DNA from 3 places in the Pseudomonas sp. LjRoot71 genome. Region 1 is predicted to be linked to each of the others. Evidence: predicted binding sites of a transcription regulator. Region 1 holds the regulator's gene; each other region holds the start of a gene.
What was found. Region 1 encodes sigma-54, which starts transcription at its own class of promoters, with help from an activator protein. Its sites were predicted from a motif close to ANTGGCATNNANNTTGCTNT; they were not measured.
Positions count from the first base shown of each region.

Region 1 (6,400 bases):
CACCGCCATCATCAGCGGCCGCAAGACTCCGGTGGTCGAGCGCCGCGCACAGAACCTGGGCATCCAGCACCTGTACCAGGGCCGCGAAGACAAGCTTGTTGTACTGAATGAGCTGCTTGGCGAACTTGGCCTGAGCTATGAACAAGTCGCCTACCTGGGCGACGACCTGCCGGACCTACCCGTTATGCGCCGTGTCGGCCTGGGCATGGCCGTTGCCAGCGCCGATGGTTTTGTCCGCCAGCACGCCCATGGCGTGACTCAGGCACGTGGCGGCGAGGGTGCTGCCCGCGAGTTCTGCGAACTGATCATGTGCGCCCAAGGCACTCTTGAAGCCGCTCAAGCCGCTTACCTATAGGCCAACCATGCCCCGCAAATTACTCAACCCCCTGCTGTTCGCCTGCGCCGCCTTGCTGGTAGCGGCCCTCGGCTACTGGAACCTCAATCCGGAAGGCTTCAACCAGCAGCCGCAAACAGCGGCCGCCGACAATGCCATCGACTTCTATGCCAACAACACCTATACCGTGCAATACCAGGCTGACGGCAAACTGCACTACGAGATGGCCGCCGACAAGGTCGAACACATCAAGGCCAGCGACATCACACTGATGAGCGCACCGAACATGAACCTGTTCCGCGGCACCGAGCTGCCCTGGAAGATTCGCAGCGAACGCGGCGAAGTGTCGCCAGGTGGCAGCGAAGTCGAATTGATCGACAAGGTGCGCGTCGAGCGCACCGACGCCAAAGGCCGCCCGACCATTCTTACCACCAGCCGCCTGACCGTATTCCCCGAGAAGGAATATGCGCAGACCCAGCAAGCCGTTAGAATCGACGCGGCCAATGGGGTGACCACGGCACAAGGAATGAAAGCGTACATGAATGACGGCAGGATGCTCCTGCTGTCCAACGTAAGAGGTCAGCATGAGGCTCGTTAATACCCTCCCCCTACTACTCAGCCTCAGTGCCGCACTTGGAAGTGTCAGCGCCTGGGCTCTGCCATCCGATCGCGAGCAGCCGATCCGCATCCAGGCCGACAGCGCCGAGCTCGATGACAAACAGGGCGTTGCGGTCTATCGCGGCGATGTCGTGATCACCCAGGGCACCATGAAGGTTACCGGCGACACCGTGACCGTCACCCAGAACGCCCAGGGTGAGGTTGAAGTCTTCACTTCGGTAGGCAAGCCCGCCTACTACGAGCAACTGCCATCTACCGACAAGCAGATCGTCAAGGCCTACGGCCTGACCATCCAGTATTTCATGAGCAATGATCGCGTAGTGCTGATCGACCAGGCCAAGGTGATTCAGGAAGGTAATACCTTCGAAGGCGAGAAGATCGTCTATGACACCCAGCGTCAGATCGTCAACGCCGGCCGTGCAACAGGCAGCAATGTCACTGCACCACGACCGCGCATCGACATGGTGATCCAGCCCAAGAACAAACCAGCCGACAAGCAGGCGCAGTAATAATGGCCACATTGAAAGCCCAACACCTGGCCAAAAGCTACAAAGGCCGCCAGGTCGTGCGCGACGTCAGCCTGAACATCGACAGCGGCCAGATCGTCGGCCTGCTCGGCCCTAACGGTGCCGGCAAAACCACCTGTTTCTACATGATCGTCGGCCTGGTGCAAGCCGACCAAGGCCGCGTACTGATCGACGACCTGGACGTCAGCCACCAACCGATGCACGGCCGTGCCCGTGCCGGTATCGGCTACCTGCCACAGGAAGCCTCGATCTTTCGCAAACTCAGCGTGGCCGACAACATCATGGCCATCCTGGAGACCCGCAAGGACCTCAACGCCAGCGCTCGTCAGCAGGAGCTTGAAGGGCTGCTGCAGGAATTTCACATCACTCACATCCGCGACAACCTCGGCATGAGCTTGTCCGGCGGTGAACGTCGCCGCGTGGAAATCGCTCGCGCCTTGGCCACCAATCCCAAGTTCATCCTGCTCGACGAACCCTTTGCAGGTGTCGACCCGATTTCCGTGGGCGACATCAAGCAGATCATCCATCACCTCAAGGCCAAGGGCATCGGTGTACTGATCACCGACCACAACGTACGCGAGACGCTGGACATCTGCGAAACCGCCTATATCGTCAGTGATGGTCAACTGATTGCCGAAGGTGATGCCGAAACCATTCTGGCCAACCAGACGGTGAAAGAAGTGTATCTGGGCCATGAGTTCAGGCTGTAACCACAGCTTTTCTCAGGCCGACTGCAGCCAAGGCTAGGCAAAACCCTTAAAGTCAGGCATATAATTTGCTTCCTAGTGGCGCTTTTTAGAGGCGTCCTGTAGTGGATTGCGCACAGACGCCGGTAAATAAGGTCTGCAATGAAACCATCGCTAGTCCTGAAGATGGGCCAGCAGCTGACGATGACGCCGCAGCTGCAACAGGCCATCCGCCTACTCCAACTGTCGACCCTGGATCTGCAACAAGAGATTCAGGAGGCCCTGGAGTCCAACCCGATGCTCGAACGCCAGGAAGATGGCGATGACTTCGACAACTCGGACCCCATGGCCGATGGCGCAGAAAGCGCCAGCTCCAGTGAACAGCAGGAAACGCCCTACCAGGAGAGCAACTTTCAGGAAACCACGCAGACCGTGGACAACCTGGAAGAAGGCGACTGGGGCGAACGTATCCCCAACGAGCTGCCGGTTGATACCGCCTGGGAAGACATCTACCAGACCAGCGCCAGCAGCCTGCCCAGCAGTGCCAGCGAGGACGACGAGTGGGATTTCACCACCCGCACCTCCAGCGGTGAAAGCCTGCAGAGCCACCTGCTCTGGCAACTCAATCTGGCAGTGATGTCCGACAAAGACCGCCTGATCGGTGTCACCCTGATCGACTGCATCAACGACCAAGGCTATCTCGAAGAAACCCTGGAAGAAGTGGTCGACGCCTTCGACCCGGAACTGGATATCGAACTCGACGAAGTCGAAGCCGTACTGCACCGCATCCAGCAGTTCGAACCGGCCGGTATTGCTGCACGCAACCTGGGCGAATGCCTGCTTCTGCAACTGCGTCAGCTGCCCGCCAAAACCCCCTGGCTGAACGAAGCCCAGCGCCTGGCCAGTGACTACCTCGACCTGCTCGGCAGCCGCGACTACAGCCAACTGATGCGCCGCATGAAGCTCAAGGAAGACGAGCTGCGCCAGGTCATCGAACTGATCCAAAGTCTCAACCCGCGCCCAGGTTCGCAGATCGAGTCCAGCGAACCGGAATACGTGGTGCCCGACGTGATCGTGCGCAAGCACAACGAGCGCTGGCTGGTGGAGCTGAACCAGGAAGCCATGCCGCGCCTGCGGGTCAACGCGCAATATGCCGGTTTCGTCAAACGTGCCGACTCCAGCGCCGACAACACGTTTATGCGCAACCAGCTGCAGGAAGCGCGCTGGTTCATCAAGAGCCTGCAAAGCCGCAACGAAACCCTGATGAAGGTCGCCACGCAGATTGTCGAGCACCAGCGCGGCTTCCTCGACTACGGTGACGAGGCGATGAAACCCCTGGTGCTGCACGATATTGCCGAAGCCGTGGGCATGCATGAGTCGACCATTTCGCGGGTGACCACGCAGAAATTCATGCACACGCCACGCGGTATTTACGAGCTGAAATATTTCTTTTCCAGCCACGTCAGCACCTCCGAAGGCGGCGAATGCTCGTCCACTGCGATCCGCGCCATCATCAAAAAACTGGTCGCCGCGGAAAATGCGAAAAAGCCGTTGAGTGACAGCAAGATCGCTGGTTTACTGGAGGCACAGGGCATTCAAGTAGCCCGCCGCACGGTCGCCAAGTACCGTGAATCCCTCGGAATAGCGCCTTCCAGCGAGCGCAAACGATTGATCTAGGGCGGTACGAAAAAGGAAGACAGATCGCACTGACCGAACACTCCAGGCCACGCCTTTTCGCAAAAGCAGCCATACTGCAACTAAGCAATCAGCGCCCGTGCCAGGCTCGTTCTGTCAGAGTCTTCCACGCCACAGTGTTCCGGCGGCAGGCCTCTTGCCTGCCTCTTACACACGGCAACAAGGAGAAAGCGGTATGCAAGTCAACATCAGTGGACATCAGCTGGATGTGACCGACGCCCTGCGCGACTACATCGTCGAAAAACTCGCACGATTGGAGCGCCACTTCGACAAGATTACCAACGTGCAAGTCATCATGGAGGTCGAGAAACTCAAGCAGAAAATCGAAGCGACCCTGCACATAGCAGGCGGCGAAGTGGTCGCCAATGCCGAGCACGACGACATGTACGCCGCCATCGATTTACTGACTGACAAACTCGATCGACAACTCATCAAACACAAGGAAAAACAGCTCGAACGTCAACAGGGCGCAATGGCCCGCTGACCTCGTCTATCTCCTATGATCCAACTTGAAACCATCCTGACCCCCGGCCGTTCCCTGGTGAACGTGCCGGGAGGCAGCAAAAAACGTGTTCTCGAACAGATTGCCAACCTGGTGGCGCGCGAGCTGCCTGACCTGGACGGCCAAGACATCTTCGAAAGCCTGATTGCCCGCGAGAAGCTCGGCTCGACCGGTTTCGGCAATGGCATTGCCATTCCGCACTGCCGCCTGGCCGGTTGCAGCGCACCGATCAGCGCCCTGCTGCGCCTGGATGCAGCAGTCGATTTCGACGCCATTGACGGCGCACCAGTGGACCTGCTGTTTGTCCTGCTGGTCCCTGAAGCCGCCACTGACGCCCACCTTGAACTGCTCCGCCAGATCGCCAGCATGCTTGACCGCAGTGATGTGCGCACTCGCCTGCGTCAGGCCGAGAGCAGCGAGGCGCTGTATCAGGTGGTGGTGGACGTACAAAGCCAACTCAATCGAGCCTGAGCATGCGCCTGATCATCGTTAGCGGTCGCTCCGGCTCCGGGAAGAGCACCGCCCTCGATGTACTTGAGGACAACGGTTTTTACTGCATCGACAACCTGCCGGCCGGGCTCTTGCCTGAGCTGGCCGAACGCGCCTTGCTGCACACCGAACTGTTGCACCCGCTGGTCGCCGTCTCCATTGATGCACGCAACCTGCCCAGTCAGCTCAAGCGCTTTCCCGAACTGCTCGATGAAGTGCGCGCCCGCCACATTCAGTGTGACGTGCTTTATCTGGATGCCGATGAAGAAACCCTGCTCAAGCGTTTCTCGGAAACCCGTCGGCGTCACCCACTGACCAACGAAACACGCTCACTGGCAGAAGCCATTGCCGATGAAAGCCTGCTGCTCGGCCCGATCATCGACCTGGCCGACCTGAAGATCGACACCACCCACCTCAACCTGTACCAGCTGCGCGACAGCCTCAAGCTGCGCCTGCTCAACCAGCCTGAGCCGGGCACCGCGTTCCTGATCGAGTCCTTTGGTTTCAAGCGTGGCATGCCGGTAGATGCTGATCTGGTCTTCGATGTGCGTTGCCTGCCCAACCCCTACTGGAAGCCAGACCTGCGCGATTACTCTGGCCTCGATCAGCCCGTGGTCGATTACCTATCGGCCCAGACCGATGTCGAGGACATGTACCAGGATATTCTCGCCTACCTGAGCAAGTGGCTACCGCGCTTTGCCGCCAGCAACCGCGCCTATGTCACGGTGGCAATTGGCTGCACGGGCGGGCATCACCGCTCGGTGTACCTGGCCAACCGCCTGGGTGAAACCCTCAAACCCATCCTGAAAAACGTTCAGACCCGCCACCGCGACCTCAGTTAAGGAATTGCCGCGATGCCCGCCTGCGAAATCACCATTATCAACAAGCTTGGCCTGCATGCCCGTGCCGCTGCGAAGTTTGTCGGCGTAGCCGGGCGTTTCCCTTGCCAGGTCAAGATCGGCCGTAGCCCGGAGAGCATGGTCGATGGCAAGAGCATCATGGCCGTGATGATGCTCGCGGCTGGTAAAGGCACCACTGTGCACCTGCAGACCGAAGGCCCGGAAGACGGCGAGGCCCTCAACGCGCTGTGTGCGTTGATCAACAACTACTTCGACGAAGGCGAATAGTCGCCCAATAAATACCAAGGGGCCGAGCACCTGGATGCTCGGCCCCTTTTTTATGCCCGCCGATCAGCTACCCGCGACGGTCATGCGCTCGATCAGCACCGAGCCCGTGCGGATATTGCTACGCAGCTCCAGGTCATTCCCCACCGCGACAATCTGCTTGAACATGTCGCGCATATTGCCGGCGATGGTGACTTCCTGTACCGGGAACTGGATCTCGCCATTCTCCACCCAGTAACCACCTGCGCCTCGCGAATAGTCGCCGGTGACCATATTCAACCCCTGCCCCATTAGCTCGGTGACTAGCAGGCCACGCCCCATGCGCTTGAGCAAGGCTTTCTGGTCTTCATCGCCATGACTGACGAACAGGTTATGCACCCCACCGGCGTTGGCCGTACTCGGCATGCCCAGCTTGCGCCCGGAAT
Region 1 is NZ_CAXURA020000001.1:1,227,789-1,234,188, forward strand. It holds gene ACSQ17_RS05800 (KdsC family phosphatase) at 1-355, shown strand, start outside; gene lptC (LPS export ABC transporter periplasmic protein LptC) at 363-932, shown strand; gene lptA (lipopolysaccharide transport periplasmic protein LptA) at 919-1,461, shown strand; gene lptB (LPS export ABC transporter ATP-binding protein) at 1,464-2,189, shown strand; gene ACSQ17_RS05820 (RNA polymerase factor sigma-54) at 2,328-3,842, shown strand; gene hpf (ribosome hibernation-promoting factor, HPF/YfiA family) at 4,036-4,344, shown strand; gene ptsN (PTS IIA-like nitrogen regulatory protein PtsN) at 4,360-4,833, shown strand; gene rapZ (RNase adapter RapZ) at 4,836-5,693, shown strand; gene ACSQ17_RS05840 (HPr family phosphocarrier protein) at 5,706-5,978, shown strand; gene pmbA (metalloprotease PmbA) at 6,042-6,400, opposite strand, start outside.

Region 2 (6,400 bases), 2.4 Mb from region 1:
TCGTAGCAGGCAGTTAAGATGCGAAAGATACTAATGTTAATGAGAATGCTTGTCAAAACTGAATGTGATTGTCTGATGAGTGGTGTGTTGGTGTCTGCGATATCTCCTTAAACAGTCAGCATTGTGTGTTGTACACGGAAGGTGGCAACGACCGCGGAGCCGTTGCCGCTTTACTTGCCAGAAGGCGGAAAGCCTTTGCCGCTTTGCCGCTAAAAGGGCTGTTATATTTATATAAAGTATTGAAATATAAGCAAAAAATAAAATGGCACACGCCTTGCTTATGGTCTTGCACGGAAAACAGCAACGCCAACTGGCAAAGGTTTCTGACCATGAGCATCAGCTTCGATCGGGCACTCGGTATTCACGAACAGGCACTGGGCTTTCGCGCTCAGCGTGCCGAAGTGTTGGCCAACAACATCGCCAACGCCGATACGCCGCATTACAAGGCGCGTGATCTTGAATTCGCCAGCGTGCTGGCCGAGCAGAGTGCCAAGAGCCAGCGTGGCCAGGTCAGCCTGAACCGCACCAACAGCCAGCATATCCCGGCCGATGGTGTGGCGATGGGCGACGCCAGCCTGGCGTACCGCACGCCGCTGCATCCATCGATTGATCAGAACACCGTTGACCTGCAGATCGAGCAGTCCAACTACGCCGAGAACTCGGTGCAGTTCCAGGCCAGCTTCACCTTTCTCAACAGTAAGTTCAAAGGGCTGGTCAACGCCCTGCGCGGCGAATAACAGGAGCCTGATGCCATGTCACTTGCCAGTGTTTTCAATATCGCCGGAATGGGGATGAGCGCGCAGAGCACTCGTTTGAACACCATCTCCAGCAACATTGCCAACGCCGAGACGGTTTCCTCGAGCATTGACCAGACCTACCGCGCACGCCATCCGGTGTTTGCCACGGTGTTCCAGTCGGCGCAGGGCGGTGACCGTGGTTCGTTGTTTGCCGATCAGGACAATGCCGGGGTAGGCGTTCAGGTGCTCGGTGTGGTCGAGGACCAGAGCACCCTGATGCCGCGCTACGAGCCGAACCATCCATCTGCGGATGAAAACGGCTACGTCTACTACCCCAACGTCAATGTGGTGGAAGAGATGGCGGACATGATCTCTGCCAGCCGGGCCTTCCAGACCAACACCGAAATGATGAACACCGCCAAGCAGATGATGCAGCGCGTGCTGACCCTCGGTCAGTAAGCCAGCGGATAAGGAGCGCAGACCTATGAGCACTGTTGGCGATGTAGCCGGTTCGGTACTGGATAAATACCAGATCAAGAACGAGACCAAGACGAACAAGGACCTCGGTAAGAATGAGTTTCTCAACCTGTTGGTGGCCCAGTTGAATAACCAGAACCCCCTGGAGCCACAAGGCAATGGTGAGTTTATCGCCCAGCTGGCGCAGTTCAGTCAGGTGGAGGGAATCGAGAAGTTGAACACCAGCATGGGCTCGCTGCTCACCGGTTATCAGTCTTCCCAAGCGTTGCAAGCCTCATCCCTGGTTGGGCGCAAGGTCATCATCCCGAGCGAAAAAGCGGTGGTTGATACCAGTGAAAGCTTCAAGGCCAGCCTGGTGCTGCCGGCCAGCAGCAGTAACGTCTACGTCAACATTTATGACAAGGCTGGCGCGGCAGTAGGGCGAGTCAACCTGGGTGAGCAGGCTGCCGGCAATGTCAGCTTTATCTGGGATGGCAAGGATGCCAGCGGCAATCTGTTGCCGCCTGGCACCTACAAGTTCGAAGCGCAGGCTACCTACGCCGATGGCACCAAGGGCCTCTACACCTTGCTGCCGGCCAACGTCGACAGTGTGACCCTGGGCGGCAAAGAGTTGATGTTGAACCTGGCAGGGCTCGGCAGTGTGCCGATGTCGCAAGTGCAGGTCATTGGTCAGTAACTAACAGGTTTTAACCGCCGGTTGCCCGGCAAAGGAGTCTTCCATGGCGTTCAATATCGGTCTTAGTGGTCTGCGTGCCGCGACCAGTGACCTCAACGTGACCGGCAACAACATCGCCAACGCCGGCACTGCAGGCTTCAAACAGTCGCGGGCCGAGTTTGCCGATGTGTATGCAGCCTCGGTGCTGGGCACCGGTAAAAACCCCCAGGGCAGTGGGGTGCTGCTGGGCGATGTGTCGCAGCTGTTCAACCAGGGCAACATCAACTACACGCAGAACGCGCTGGATCTGGCGATCAACGGCAACGGCTTCTTCCAGACCAGCAATAACGGCGATATCAGCTATACCCGTGCGGGCTACTTCGGTACGGATCGTGACGGTTTTATGGTCAACAACTTTGGCTATCGCCTGCAAGGCTATGCCGTTGACGCCGCCGGCAACCTGCAAAATGGTGTGGTCAGTGACCTGCGTATTGAAACGGCCAGTCAGGCGCCGTTGCCAACCAGCAACCTGGACCAGACCTTCAACCTCAATTCGAACAATATCGTGCCGACCACGACGCCGTTCAACCCGGCGGACCCGACGACTTACAACTCGTCGACCTCGACCAACATTTATGACACCCAGGGTAACTCCCACGTATTCACCCAGTATTTCCTCAAGACCGGGCCGAACACCTGGCAAATGAATGTGCTGATCGATGGGCGCAACCCGGATGACCCGACGCTGACCACACCGTCTTCAGTTGATCTGCAGTTCACTGCGGCGGGGCAGCTGGATGTGGCGGCGTTGATTGCGTCGACGCCTACCGGTTTCACAGTTGGAGCCGATGGCACCATCGACCTGACCACCTGGGTACCGGGTGCGCCGGATAACTCGGTGCCGCCGGTGTGGGGCCCCAACGGTGCTGATGCCAGTGCCACTGGGGTGAATATCGACCTGCGACAGTCGACCCAGTTTGCCAGCAACTTTGCGGTCAACCGCGTCAGCCAGGACGGTTACACCACCGGCCAACTGGCAGGCCTGGAAATTGACGACACCGGGGTGATCTTCGCGCGCTACACCAACGGCCAGTCAAAGGTGCAGGGGCAGGTGATTCTGGCCAACTTTGCCAACGTGCAAGGCCTGACGCCAGTGGGCAAGACCGCATGGGTACAGTCCTTCGAGTCCGGTGAGCCGGTACGCGGAACCCCGCGCAGTGGCACCCTGGGGGCACTGCAGTCCGGCGCCCTGGAGGATTCCAACGTTGAGCTGTCGGATCAACTGGTCAACTTGATCGTTGCGCAGCGTAACTATCAGGCCAACGCCAAGACCATCGAAACCGAGAGTGCGGTTACTCAGACCATCATCAACCTGCGTTGATGCGGCGTCAGTGGCAGGCGCGAGGTCTGCCGCAGGCGGCAAAACTACGCCGCCTGGCTGCGCAAAAGGGCTCCTTATGGAGCCCTTTTTATTTTTAAAAATACATATTTATCAATATCTTGCTTCTATTTTTCGAATGCTGGCATAGTCATTGCTTTGTATCTTGCATAGAGCAGCGGGCGGCAAGCCCAACTCGGAGAATAACCATGGACAAGATGCTGTACGTTTCCATGACTGGGGCCCACAACAACACCCTGGCCCAGCGTGCCCACGCCAACAACCTGGCGAACATTTCCACCAATGGCTTCCGTCGGGATTTTGAACAGGCCCGCTCGATGCCGATCTTTGGTGACAGTTATCCGGCGCGTGTCTATGCCATGAGTGAACGTCCAGGAACCGACTTCACCCCGGGGTCGCTGCAGGAAACTGGGCGCGAGCTGGATGTGGCGGTGGGCGGCAAAGGCTGGCTGGCTGTGCAGGCACCCGATGGCAGCGAAGCATACGTGCGCACTGCCAGCCTGAATGTTGATGCGCTGGGCATGCTGCGTACCGGCAATGGCTTGCCGGTGATGGGCAATGCCGGACCGATTGCGGTACCCCCGGAGCAGAAAATCGAGATCGGCAAGGACGGCACCATCAGTATCCGCGCCCTCGGTGAGGCGCCCAGCGTGCTGGCCGAGGTGGACCGTTTGAAACTGGTCAACCCGGATCTCAAGCAGATGGAAAAAGGCACTGACGGCCTGATCCGCTTCAAGGGCCAGGGCCCGGTACAGGCGGATGCGACCATAGAAGTGACCTCGGGCTTCCTTGAGTCGAGTAACGTCAACGCCGTGGAAGAGATGACTGCGATTCTCTCCCTGTCCCGCCAATTCGAGTTGCAAGTGAAGATGATGCGCACCGCCGAAGACAATTCGGCGGCCATGGCGCGCGTCTTGCAGATGACCTAATTACCAGCACGCGGCGTCGTTAAAACGACACCCGAGGAGAATCGATATGCTTCCGGCACTGTGGGTCAGTAAAACCGGTCTGTCCGCCCAGGACATGAACCTGACCACCATTTCCAACAACCTGGCCAACGTCTCGACCACCGGCTTCAAGCGTGATCGCGCCGAGTTCGAAGACCTGCTGTACCAGATCCGTCGTCAACCCGGCGGTCAGACCAGCCAGGACAGCCAACTGCCATCCGGTCTGCAACTGGGTACGGGTGTGCGGGTGGTCGGCACGCAGAAGATCTTTACCCAGGGCAGCCTGCAAACCACCGAGCAGCCGCTGGACCTGGCGATCAACGGCCGTGGTTTCTTTCAGGTGCTGCTGCCCGATGGCACGGTGTCCTACAGCCGTGACGGTAGCTTCCATCTCAACTCCGATGGTCAGGTGGTGACCTCCAATGGTTACGCCCTGGAGCCGGCCATCGTGCTGCCCAACGAAGTGCGCACTTTTACTGTGGGTGAAGACGGCACCGTGTCGGTGACCACTGCCGGTAACCCACAGCCGCAGATCGTCGGCAACCTGCAGACGGCCGACTTCATCAACCCGGCGGGGTTGGAGGCCATCGGCAACAACCTGTTCCTGGAGACTGCTTCCAGCGGTGCGCCGCAGGTCGGTACGCCGGGGCTCAATGGCCTGGGCGTCATGCTGCAGAACACCCTGGAGAACTCCAACGTCAGTGTGGTCGAGGAGCTGGTGAACATGATCACCACGCAGCGCGCCTATGAGATGAACTCCAAGGTCATCTCCACTGCGGACCAGATGCTCGGCTTTATTTCGCAGAATCTTTGATAGCTAAGGCCGGCTAGTCGCGCAGCGTCTGGCGGGCCTTGAACACGGCAAGGAATGGCTTGAACGGCACGGGTGGCAGAAGGCTGTACAGCCACCCCTGGCAACGCATGAGGTAGTAGAGATGAACCGGCTGATAATCATAAGTGCACTGCTTGGCCCCCTGGCTTTGAGCGGTTGCATGGCACCTGCGCCTAAACCGGATGATCCCTATTACGCGCCCGTGATGCCGCGTACGCCACTACCTGCTGCGCAGAACAATGGTTCGATCTATCAGGCCGGCTTTGAGAATGGCTTGTTTGGTGACCGTAAGGCCTATCGGGTGGGTGACATCATCACCATCACCCTGAATGAGCGTACCCAGGCCAGCAAGAACACCAATAGCAAACTCAGCAAAGACAGTTCGGCTAGCCTTGGCGTACCCAATTTGTTTGGTATGGCCGCAGCCCCGAAAAACCCGCTGGCCTCGATTGGTGCCTTGGGCATGACTAATGACACCCTGAGCCTGAGTGCCGACTTCGACGCCACCCGTTCGGCCGATGGTTCCGGCCAGGCCGGGCAGAGCAACAGCCTAACGGGTTCGATCACTGTTTCAGTCGCTGAAGTCATGCCCAACGGCATTCTGCTGGTGCGCGGGGAGAAGTGGATGACCCTCAACACCGGTGATGAGTTGGTGCGTATTGCCGGCCTGGTTCGGGCGGATGATATCGCCACTGACAACACCGTGTCCTCGACCCGGATTGCCGATGCGCGCATCACCTACTCAGGCACTGGCGCATTCGCCGATGCTACCCAGCCTGGCTGGATGAGCCGGTTCTTTATTAGCCCAATGTGGCCGTTCTGAGGGTGGCCACTATGAAACTATCCACGTATTTTCTGGCCGTCGCTGTCTCGCTGCTGGCCGCGACTGCTCAGGCCGAACGGCTTAAGGACTTGGCCAGCATCCAGGGCGTGCGGACTAACCAGTTGATCGGCTACGGCCTGGTGGTCGGCCTCAATGGCAGTGGTGACCAGACCACTCAGACGCCCTTCACCGTGCAGACCTTTAACAACATGATGGCGCAGTTCGGCATCAAGGTGCCGCAGGGCGGCAACGTGCAGCTGAAGAACGTCGCTGCTGTTTCGATTCACGCCGACTTGCCGCCCTTCGCCAAGCCGGGGCAAACCATCGATATCACCATTTCCTCCATCGGCAACGCCAAGAGCCTGCGCGGCGGTAGCCTGTTGATGACGCCGCTCAAGGGTATCGACGGCAATGTCTACGCCATCGCTCAGGGCAACCTGGTGGTCGGTGGTTTTGATGCGGGCGGTGCGGACGGCTCGCGTATTACGGTAAACGTGCCGTCGGCCGGGCGTATTCCGGGCGGTGCGATC
Region 2 is NZ_CAXURA020000001.1:3,596,443-3,602,842, forward strand. It holds gene flgB (flagellar basal body rod protein FlgB) at 330-737, shown strand; gene flgC (flagellar basal body rod protein FlgC) at 753-1,196, shown strand; gene flgD (flagellar hook assembly protein FlgD) at 1,222-1,890, shown strand; gene flgE (flagellar hook protein FlgE) at 1,934-3,250, shown strand; gene ACSQ17_RS16895 (flagellar basal body rod protein FlgF) at 3,457-4,197, shown strand; gene flgG (flagellar basal-body rod protein FlgG) at 4,244-5,029, shown strand; gene flgH (flagellar basal body L-ring protein FlgH) at 5,151-5,870, shown strand; gene ACSQ17_RS16910 (flagellar basal body P-ring protein FlgI) at 5,882-6,400, shown strand, end outside.
Region 2: a site for sigma-54 is predicted at 3,389-3,408, ahead of ACSQ17_RS16895 (flagellar basal body rod protein FlgF). Genes of this name have one in related genera too.

Region 3 (6,400 bases), 830 kb from region 1:
TGCGTCAGCTTTCTAACGTCGCTGATAAAAATTCCAGGGGTCTGGCTGTGGCCAAGCGCTGCGCATCGGCGATCTGCGCTCAACGGCGCGCATTCTAGGGGCTGTTGCCAGTGCATCACAACCGCACCAAAGCCTGTTTTGCACGATAGCTGCAAAGGGTGTATGGATTGTTGCCCACCATAAAAAACAAAGGGCGCCCGCAGGCACCCTTGTATGAAGCCAGGAAAATCAGCGCTTGGTGAATTCCGGGTAGGCTTCCATACCGCACTCGGCGATATCCACACCTTCGTACTCTGCTTCTTCGCTGACACGCAGGCCGATCACCAGCTTGATGACGGACCAGACCGCTAAACTCGCGACAAAAACCCAGCCGAAGATGCATACGATGCCCATCAACTGAGCGCCCAGGCTCGCGTCACTGTTGGTCAGGCAAACGGCCAGAAGCCCCCAGATACCCGAAACACCGTGCACCGAAATTGCACCTACCGGGTCATCCAGCCCGAGCTTTTCCAGCCACAAAATCGCAAACACCACCAGCACCCCCCCGACACCACCAATCAACAGCGCCTGCATGGCGGTTGGTGCAAGCGGCTCAGCCGTGATGGCAACCAGACCCGCAAGCGCCCCGTTGAGAATCATGGTCAGATCCGCCTTGCCGAACAGGATACGGGCCACGATCAACGCCGCGAGAAGGCCACCGGCAGCTGCCAGGTTGGTATTGACGAATACCTGAGCAACAGCGCTGGCATCCTCAATACTGCTGACCTTCAATTGCGAACCCCCATTGAAGCCAAACCACCCAAACCAGAGGATCAGCGTGCCCAGTGTCGCCAGCGGCAGATTTGCCCCCGGAAAGGCATTGATCTGTCCCTTGGGGCCGTACTTGCCTTTACGTGCGCCGAGCAGGATGACCCCTGTCAGCGCGGCCGTGGCGCCGGCCAAATGCACAATGCCGGATCCGGCGAAGTCCTTGAAGCCGGCCTCTTTGAGAAAGCCGCCACCCCAGGTCCAATACCCTTCTACCGGGTAAATCACCCCGCACATGACCACGGCAAACGCCAGAAAGGCCCAGAGCCGCATACGCTCAGCTACCGCCCCGGAAACAATTGACATGCATGTAGCTGCAAACACCAGCTGGAAAAAGAAGTCCGCCCGCTTGGCGTAATAAGGGGCCCCCTCACCACCCGCTGTCACGAGCTCCACAGCATGCTCATCGCCAATCAGAAAACCGAAACTGGGCAACACACCACCCGCATTGCCGCTGTACATCAGGTGGTAACCCACCAACAAGTACATCACCCCGGCCAAGGCATACAACACGATGTTCTTGGTGAGAATCTCCGTCGTATTCTTGGCCCGCACCAAGCCCGACTCGAGCATGGCAAACCCCGCGGCCATCCACATGACCAAGGCGCCACAGACCAGCAGAAAGAAGGTATCCAGCGCATACTGCAAGGGAATTAATGCTGTACTTTCCATCACGTACTCCGTTGTACCGTTACACCGTACGCCGTCATTGGCGCGGACAGAAAAACGCCCGGAGAACCGGGCGTTTTCTACATCAACAGCGCTTACAGATTGTAGCCACGCTCGTTGTGCTCGGAGAGGTCAAGGCCAACAGCCTCGGACTCTTCGGTAACACGCAGGCCCATGACCACATCCAACACCTTGAGAATGACGAAGGTCAGGATGCCGGTGTAGACGATGGTGAACAGTACGCTCTCAGTCTGAACCCACAGCTGACCAGCGATGCTCTCGATCTCGGCGAAGCCGCCCAGGGCCGGAGCACCGAAGGCACCCACCAGGATCGCGCCGACGATGCCGCCGACACAGTGCACGCCGAACACGTCGAGGGAGTCGTCGTAGCCCAGCTTGCGCTTCAGGCTGGTGGCGCAGAAGAAGCAGATCACACCAGCAGCCAAACCGATGACCAGTGCACCCACCGGACCTACAGCACCCGCCGCAGGCGTAATGGCGACCAGGCCGGCAACCACACCCGACGCGATACCCAGCGCACTTGGCTTACCGTGCGTGATCCACTCGGCAAACATCCAGCCCAGTGCAGCAGCAGCAGTGGCGATCTGAGTAACCAGCATGGCCATACCAGCAGTTTCGTTGGCGGCTGCAGCAGAGCCAGCGTTGAAGCCGAACCAGCCGACCCACAGCATGGCAGCACCAATCAGGGTGTAGCCCAGGTTGTGTGGGGCCATTGGGGTGGTTGGGTAGCCTTTACGCTTGCCCAGTACCAGACACGCCACCAGACCCGCGATACCGGCGTTGATATGCACCACGGTGCCGCCCGCGAAGTCGATCACGCCTTCATCCCACAGGAACGCACCGTCACCGGCCCAGACCATATGGCACATCGGGGCATAGACCACAGTGAACCAGATAGCCATGAAGATCAGCATGGCGGAGAACTTCATACGCTCGGCAAAGGCACCCACGATCAGCGCCGGAGTGATAATCGCGAAGGTCATCTGGAAGGTGATAAACACGCTTTCAGGGAAAGCACCGATCATGCTCTCTTTGGTCAGGTTGCCCAGAAACACATTGTTCAGGCTACCGACGAAAGAGTTGAAGTTAGTGACACCCTTCTCCATACCGGTCGTGTCGAAAGCCAGGCTATAGCCGTAGACAAACCAGAGGATGCTCATGAGTCCAGTGATGGCAAAGCACTGCATCATCACCGAGAGAATATTCTTGGAACGGACCATGCCGCCATAGAACAGCGCCAGGCCTGGGATGGTCATGAACAGCACCAGCGCAGTGGCCGTGAGCATCCAGGCGGTGTCGCCAGAGTTGAGGACAACCTCGTCAGCCATGGCCAGGCCAGGGGTAACGAGGGACAAAAGGGCTCCTAGCCCTGCGATTTTGCGCAGAGTCATATTGTTTTCTCCTGGGGCGTGTTGGGTTCTGAGGCTTAAACTGCGTCGGTGCCGGTTTCGCCGGTACGGATGCGAATGGCCTGTTCCAGGTTTACAACGAAAATCTTGCCGTCACCGATCTTGCCGGTATTGGCAGCCTTGGTAATGGCCTCGATCACACGATCGAGTTGATCGTCTGCGATAGCCACATCGATTTTCACTTTTGGCAAAAAATCGACCACGTATTCAGCACCGCGATACAGCTCGGTATGACCTTTCTGACGACCGAAGCCTTTGACTTCAGTAACAGTGATGCCCTGCACGCCGATCTCCGACAGTGACTCACGGACGTCGTCTAGCTTGAACGGCTTGATGATGGCAGTGACTAACTTCATGTAACTCTCTCCCGTGTAAGGTGGACTTGCCCCAGGAATTACGAACCCGGATCAAGTCTAAGCGCAGTGCCTGGCTTTTGTAATGCATCGCAGCCCTGACCCAGCAGCACCGATGCTCACCAATCGCTCCCGACGAAGCACTCCCCCGCTTCATCTAACGCGCCGGAACTGCATCGGTGCATGCGTCACGAGAGACAAAGCAGAAAGCTTGCCAGATTGACGAAAACCGATTTATTTCATGCAGTTACTCGGAAAATGCGGGTATCAGGCAGAAATCTGCTGACACACCACGCACAACAACAGTGCACACACTCGGCGCAGGGCGCGCGAAAACCGTGCAGTCACGGCCACAACCTGCGTCAGTTGCACCCGCCAGGCCCACAAACGGCGCGTGCTACACTGCCGCCACCTGTAAACGGAACCTCACCATGCTGCCACCCAAAGCTCTACTAGATGCCCTGACCAGCCACGCCTCGCGCCTGTTCAACGGTGATGCGCCGCTGCCACGCAGCGAATTCGAAGCGCAATTCAAGGTGCTGCTGCAAAGCGCCTTCAGCAAACTCGACCTGGTCAGCCGCGACGAGTTCGACAGCCAGATGGTCGTATTGGCGCGCACCCGCGCACGCCTGGAAGCGCTGGAAGCCAAGGTTGCGGAAATGGAAGCACGTCACGCAGACGCCAGCACAACCAGCGAGTAAGCCCAAGAGCGGATGCATCCACCGATCAAGGAGTGATCGATGTCCCTGGCTATAGTCCACAGCCGTGCCCAGGTGGGGGTTGAAGCGCCCGCCGTCACCGTCGAAGCCCACCTGGCCAACGGCCTGCCCTCGCTGGCACTGGTCGGCCTGCCAGAAACCGCAGTCAAGGAAAGCAAGGATCGCGTGCGCAGCGCCATCCTCAATTGCGCGTTCGAATTCCCCCCCAGACGCATTACCTTGAACCTGGCCCCGGCCGATCTGCCTAAAGATGGTGGGCGTTTTGACCTGGCGATTGCACTGGGCATTCTCGCCGCCAGCGGGCAGGTGCCGGCCAGTGCGCTGGAACAACTGGAGTGCCTGGGCGAACTGGCGCTGTCCGGCGCCGTGCGCCCGGTTCAAGGTGTACTGCCCGCCGCACTGGCCGCACGTGCAGCTGGACGCACCTTGCTGGTGCCCAAGGCCAATGCCGAGGAAGCCAGCCTGGCCTCGGGGTTGACGGTAATTGCCGTCGAACACCTGCTGGAAGTGGCGGCGCACCTGAACGGCCAGACGCCGCTTGCGCCCTACCAGGCCCAGGGCCTGCTGCGCCAAGTTCAGCCCTACCCAGACCTCGCCGAAGTGCAGGGACAGATCGCCGCCAAGCGTGCCCTGCTGGTGGCAGCCGCCGGTTCGCACAATCTGTTGTTTACCGGCCCGCCCGGCACCGGCAAAACCCTGCTGGCCAGCCGCCTGCCCGGCCTGCTGCCACCGCTAAATGAACAGGAGGCACTGGAGGTCGCAGCGATCCACTCGGTGGCCAGCCACGCCCCGCTAAGTGCTTGGCCGCAAAGACCTTTTCGCACGCCACACCATAGCGCTTCCGGGCCCGCATTGGTTGGCGGTGGCAGCCGCCCACAACCTGGCGAAATCACCCTGGCGCACCAGGGCGTCTTGTTTCTGGATGAGCTGCCCGAGTTCGACCGAAAAGTGCTGGAGGTACTGCGTGAGCCGTTGGAAAGCGGGCAGATCGTAATTGCCCGCGCCCGGGACAAGGTGCGCTTCCCTGCGCGCTTTCAGCTCGTGGCGGCGATGAATCCGTGCCCTTGTGGGCACCTGGGCGATCCCTCCGGGCGCTGTCGCTGTAGTAGCGAGCAGATCCAGCGCTACCGTGGCAAACTTTCCGGCCCGCTGCTCGACCGCATCGACTTGCACCTCAGCGTGCCACGGGAAACCACCCGACTGAGCACCGACGCCAAACCTGGGCCAAGCAGCGCCGAACTGGCCGAGCAGGTGATGCAAGCACGCCAGCAGCAACTGGCTCGCCAGGGCTGCGCCAATGCCCACCTCGATCTCAATGGCGTGCAACAGCATTGCAGCCTGCAAGGCGAAGACCGCCCGTGGCTGGAGAATGCCTGCGAGCGCTTGGGCCTGAGCCTGCGGGCAGCGCACCGGGTGCTGAAAGTGGCGCGCACCCTGGCGGATCTGGACAGGGCGGCGCAGATCAACCGCAGCCACCTGGCGGAAGCCTTGCAGTACCGCCCCAGCAGCACCTGAGTAACGCCCATAAAAAAGCCCCGCATGCGGGGCTTTTTTATATGCAGCTGGAACGCTTACTGCTCGCGACGGGCGAGCTGCTCACGACACGCATCGCCGAACGCCTTGAAGATCTTCACCGAATGCGGGTTCTGCGCCGCCTGCCACTCCGGGTGCCACTGCACTGCCAGGGTGAATTGCTCGGCGGCTGGCAGATGAATCGCCTCAACCAGGCCATCTTCGGCATGGGCCAGCGCCTCGATGCCTTCGCCCAGCTGATCCAGTGCCTGGCCGTGCAACGAGTTGACCGGGAACTCGGCCTCGCCCATCAGCTCGGCAAACCAGCTGCCAGGCACCGGACGCACGCTGTGGCTGTCGGCGTACTGCACGTCCACCGGCGCGCTGGTGTCTTCGCGGTGATCATTCATGCCGGGCACTTCATAGACTTTCTGGTGAATATTGCCGCCCAGCGCCACGTTGATTTCCTGCATGCCACGGCAGATGGCGAACAGCGGCAAGCCACGGGCCAGCGCCGCGCGAATCAGCGGGATATCGAACAGATCGCGATCTTTATCCTGACCCTTGCTCGGAGTCAGGTTTTTCTGCCCGTAGAGCGCCGGGTCGATGTTGCTGCCGGCCCCGGTCAGGTACACGCCATCGACCATCGACAGGTACTGGTCGATGTCGTCGGCACCGCAGCAGCTAGGTGCCAGTAGCGGCACACAGCCCGACAGTTCGACCAGAGGGGTTATGTATTTGTGCGTCATGACTTGATAGGCATGCCCTTTGCGCTCTTGAGCGCCCATGGACATCAGGACAACCGGTTTACGCGCGCCGGGGCGCTGTTTCGTATTGTTGTTGGACATACATCACCTTGGGGCAGGCGTGACCTGCCGTTGCTGTGCAGGAAGGTTGACGGCCGTCATAC
Region 3 is NZ_CAXURA020000001.1:2,057,086-2,063,485, forward strand. It holds gene ACSQ17_RS09810 (ammonium transporter) at 229-1,479, opposite strand; gene ACSQ17_RS09815 (ammonium transporter) at 1,572-2,888, opposite strand; gene glnK (P-II family nitrogen regulator) at 2,924-3,262, opposite strand; gene ACSQ17_RS09825 (accessory factor UbiK family protein) at 3,691-3,960, shown strand; gene ACSQ17_RS09830 (YifB family Mg chelatase-like AAA ATPase) at 4,000-5,493, shown strand; gene ACSQ17_RS09835 (gamma-glutamyl-gamma-aminobutyrate hydrolase family protein) at 5,550-6,338, opposite strand.
Region 3: a site for sigma-54 is predicted at 3,459-3,478, ahead of glnK (P-II family nitrogen regulator). Genes of this name have one in related genera too.